One region of the Streptococcus ruminantium genome, then DNA from elsewhere that is predicted to be linked to it. Evidence: predicted binding sites of a transcription regulator. Region 1 holds the regulator's gene; the other holds the start of a gene.
What was found. Region 1 encodes Rex, which represses fermentation and respiration genes when NADH is low (regulators of the CRP and FNR family bind a similar motif). Its sites were predicted from a motif close to TTGTGAANTANTTCACAA; they were not measured.
Positions count from the first base shown of each region.

Region 2: a site for Rex is predicted at 886-903, ahead of adhP (alcohol dehydrogenase AdhP). Genes of this name have one in related genera too.

Region 1 is NZ_AP018400.1:850,439-852,851, forward strand. It holds gene radC (RadC family protein) at 1-535, shown strand, start outside; gene SR187_RS04130 (redox-sensing transcriptional repressor Rex) at 937-1,575, opposite strand; gene SR187_RS04135 (DUF4649 family protein) at 1,699-1,902, opposite strand; gene SR187_RS04140 (DUF1831 domain-containing protein) at 1,905-2,249, opposite strand; gene SR187_RS04145 (cysteine desulfurase family protein) at 2,252-2,413, opposite strand, start outside.
Region 2 is NZ_AP018400.1:261,177-263,589, forward strand. It holds gene adhP (alcohol dehydrogenase AdhP) at 1-819, opposite strand, end outside; gene adhE (bifunctional acetaldehyde-CoA/alcohol dehydrogenase) at 1,272-2,413, shown strand, end outside.

The DNA.
Region 1 (2,413 bases):
TAATTTATTAAATCGCTTGGAGAACTTGGCGGCTTTAAGAGAATTGTCTATAGAAGAATTGCAGACTTTAACAGGAATCGGTCGTGTGAAAGCAATTGAAATCAAGGCCATGATTGAGTTGGGAAAACGGATCAACCAGTCTGAATTGCTCTTAAATGAACGTATTTTGGGTAGTGAGAAGCTTGGGCGCAAGATGATCCAAGAACTCGGCGATAAGAAACAAGAACATCTGCTTGCTCTTTATCTAAATACACAAAATCAGATTATCAGTCAAAAGACTATTTTTATTGGTAGTGTTAACCGCAGTATTGCAGAACCACGTGAAATTTTGCATTATGCAGTCAAATGCATGGCAACATCTATTATTATCGTACACAATCATCCATCGGGTTCAGTGCAACCTAGTAAAAATGATTTACTTTTCACAGAGAATTTAAAAAAATCCTGCGAAACGCTAGGATTGGTTTTATTAGACCACTTAATTGTAGGTTGCAAGGGATATTATTCTTTTAGGGAAGAAAGTGAGTTATTCTAAATAGTTGTTTTAATAGTTTTGACGGGATAATGTCGTACATAGGAAATCAAGAGAGAGCTTTTTGTAGTATAGTGAGCTATACAAGGAAAGCTTTAAAGAAAATGTAAGATTGTCCATCATGGTGTAACAGCTTGAAATATGATATTAAAAAACTGAATTGCAAAGTTGTTATTTTACCATGGATAAAAATGTTATAGCAGATAAGGTACTTTTAGTTGGGATATTGAGTTGAAGAGAGCATGATTAAATTGTTCTAAAATAAAACAAGTGGAGCAATTTTAAAACCAGTCCTCAAAACATGGACTGGTTTTGGTTATTTTTAGAAAAACTAGCTGCACGATAGACAGGGCAGCATGCGATAGGTTTTATTCGTGGGTTCATTTTCTGACATGCACCAATCATTATCCTTTGCGTATAAAGTAGAGCAAGGTTTGTAACTCGCTAGTCAAATCAACATATTGTACAACTACATCTTTTGGGACAGAGAGATTAACTGGTGAAAAACTGAGGATACCCTTAATACCAGCTTCAACAAGGATGTCTGTTACCTCCTGAGCTTTGATGCTCGGTACCGTTAAGATAGCTGTTTGTGAGTTGGCCTCTTGAATACGATCTTTAATATCTGAAATGGCATGAATAGGAATATTTTCGTCTATAGTGCCGACCGCAGGGCTGTCATCGGCCTCGAATGCCATGACAATCTTCATTTTATTCCGTTCGTGAAAGCGGTAGTGAAGCAAGGCGCGTCCCATATTTCCAACACCAACTAATATCACATTGGTAATGGAAGTATCGTTTAAAATATCCGCAAAAAAATCCATCAGCTCCTTGACATTGTAGCCAAAACCGCGCCGACCGAGTTCTCCAAAGTAAGAAAAATCACGGCGCACAGTTGCGGAATCTATGCCAATGGCTTCGGCGATTTCTTTAGAACTAGCTTTTTCAATATTACCTGCATAAAAACGCTTGAAAATACGGTAGTAAAGGGATAGACGTTTGGCAGTAGCGCGTGGAATATCTGATTTTTTATCGTTTTTCACTTTGGACTCCTTTATTTTTTATATCGATGATTCGTATGTTAAATAATTCTTTCCTCTATTCTAGTCCAAGTTTGTGAAAAAATCAACAGATTGATTTTAAAAAAGACCAAACAGAGAACCTGTTTAGTCTAGTGTCTGTAAATAAAGATAGAGGTCACCGATTGTTCCTTTGAAATCCAATTCCTTCCCATCTTTGATAATGCTAGAGATAGGATAGTAATCCGGTAGAGTAAGGCAACCAGAGAAGGCTAAAACTGCTGCCTCCTTATTTTCAAATGTCTGGCTACGCTCTTTTTTATAAGCATCACGATAATGGACTTCAATCATTTTTATGCTTCTTTCGTAAAGATGTCACGATCAATCAAGCTATCCATAAGGAAGTAAAACTTTTCCTGAATGACCTTATTGCTCTCTGGTTTAAAAATGTTAACCAAGTGTAGACCGGATTTATCTGTGATATTGATTTTAAAACCTGTCAAGTCCTGATTGATAATAATTTTTAAGAGGAAACCCTGGTTTGAGTTTGGAATTTCTTCCAGAAGACGAGTCAGTTGATAATGTCCTGCTTTGGTTTGTTCAAACGTATTGTCACGCAGTGTATATTTTTTGACAACAGGACTAATATGATAAGTAAAGTTACAATCTTTCAAGGTAACAGATTTTTGGAATGCCATTTTTAACCTCCAATTATTTTTTTTAATTCTACGATAAGAGTATCTATTTCTTGTTTTGTGTTGGTTTCTGAAAGGCTGATACGGATAGACTCCTTCAACCGAGGAGATTCTTTTCCATACATAGCTTCCAATACATGGCTGTTTTGAACAATGCCAGCAGTACA
Region 2 (2,413 bases), 590 kb from region 1:
TACGATACTGAGATCCATATATTCAGACGGCAGACCAACAGCAACTACGTAACCACCAGCACGAACGCTATCAATTGCTTGGTTGAAAGCAACTTTTGAAACAGCAGTTACAACAGTTGAATGGACACCGCCTCCGGTGATTTCCTTGATAAAAGCAGGGACATCTTCTACCTCAAGGCCGTTAATAGCAACATCTGCACCAACTTCTTTTGCTAGTTCTAGTTTATCATTGTTGATATCAACAGCGATAACATGAGCATTGAAAACTTTCTTGGCATACTGAATAGCGAGATTTCCTAGTCCACCAGCACCGTAGATAGCAATCCACTGACCTGGCGCAAGATGAGCTTCTTTAATAGCCTTGTAGCAGGTGACCCCAGCACAGGTGATGGAGCTTGCTTGAGCAGGATCAAGTCCTTCAGGAACTTTTACAGCATAGTCTGCAGTTACAATGCATTGCTCAGCCATACCACCATCGACAGAATAACCCGCGTTTTTCACTGAGCGACAAAGAGTTTCCCGACCGGTAGTGCAATATTCACACATGCCGCATCCTTGGAAGAACCAAGCGACACTGACACGGTCACCAATCTTGAGACTTGTCACATCTGGTGCAATTTGGGTAACAATCCCGATGCCTTCATGTCCGAGGATCCGACCAGGAACTTTTCCGAAGTCACCATTGGCAACATGAAGGTCAGTGTGGCAGACACCACAGTACTCAATCTGGACCAGAGCTTCACCAGCTTCGAGTGGACGAAGTTCTTTTTCAACAACGATAACACCAGTAGATTCTGGATTTACTACGACTGCTTTCATAGCAGACCTCCTGTTTTATATGTTTATCATTCACTTATTGAATGTGTTAATATAATATATTTTATATTGTTAATAATATCACAAAAAAAGCAAAAATGCAAGAGGAAATGGAAGCGCTATAATGAATGAAAAATTGAAAATTATCATGTAATTATTATTTTTTTTCAAGAAAGTTCGTTGATTGGAAGTGTTATTTTGATAAAAAAATAAGCATTGAGGAAGGAAAAAAGAATTGCAGGGCTGACATGTCTCTTCGTCTGTACTTTTATTGTTTCAGTTTCAGGGATAAATCACAATATTTTCTGAAAACGAGAAAAAGAGAACGCTTTCAAAAATAAAACAGAAAAAATGTGAAAAAATTAACAATTTCTCTTTACAAATGAAATAAAAAATAGTAGAATAACATTGTGAAAAAGTTAACAAATGTTGACAAATATATTTGGAGGAACACAATGGCTGATAAAAAAGTAGTATCACCAGAAGAAAAGTTGGTAGAAGCACGCAAGCATGTTGACGAGCTTGTTCAAAAAGGTTTGGTTGCTCTTGATGAGTTTCGTAAACTCGGTCAAGAAGAAGTGGATTATATTGTTGCGAAAGCTTCTGTAGCAGCACTTGACAAACACGGTGAGTTGGCAATGCATGCTTTTGAAGAAACCAAACGTGGAGTGTTTGAAGATAAGGCAACCAAAAATCTATTTGCCTGTGAACATGTTGTCAACAATATGCGCCATACCAAAACGGTTGGTGTTATTGAAGAAGATGAAGTAACTGGTTTGACCTTGATTGCAGAGCCAGTAGGTGTTGTCTGTGGTATTACACCAACGACTAACCCAACATCTACAGCGATCTTTAAATCATTGATTGCCTTGAAGACACGTAATCCAATCGTCTTTGCCTTCCACCCATCTGCTCAAGAATCCTCAGCTCATGCAGCGCGTGTTGTGTATGAGGCGGCTGTGGCAGCAGGTGCTCCAGAAAACTGTATCCAGTGGATAACAAAACCATCTATGGAAGCGACATCTGAATTGATGAAGCATGATGGTATTGCAACCATTCTTGCGACCGGTGGGAATGCCATGGTTCGTGCAGCTTATTCTTGCGGTAAACCAGCGCTTGGTGTAGGTGCAGGTAACGTTCCAGCCTACGTTGAAAAATCAGCAAACATCCGCCAAGCCGCTCATGATATTGTGATGTCAAAATCATTTGATAACGGTATGGTCTGTGCATCTGAACAAGCAGTTATCATTGATAAGGAAGTGTATGACGAATTTGTAGCAGAATTTAAGTCCTACAAAACTTACTTCGTTAATAAGAAAGAAAAAGCTCTTCTGGAAGCATATTGCTTCGGTGTGAAAGCTAATAGCAAAAATTGCGCAGAGGGCAAGTTAAATGCAGATATCGTTGGTCGCCCAGCAGCATGGATTGCTGAGCAAGCTGGTTTCTCAGTGCCAGAAGGTACCAACATTTTAGCGGCTGAGGTAGCTGAAATCGGTGAAAAAGAGCCATTGACTCGTGAGAAATTGTCACCAGTTATCGCAGTCTTGAAAGTTGATGGCCGCGCAGAAGGTCTGGAAGCGGCTCGTCAAATGGTTGA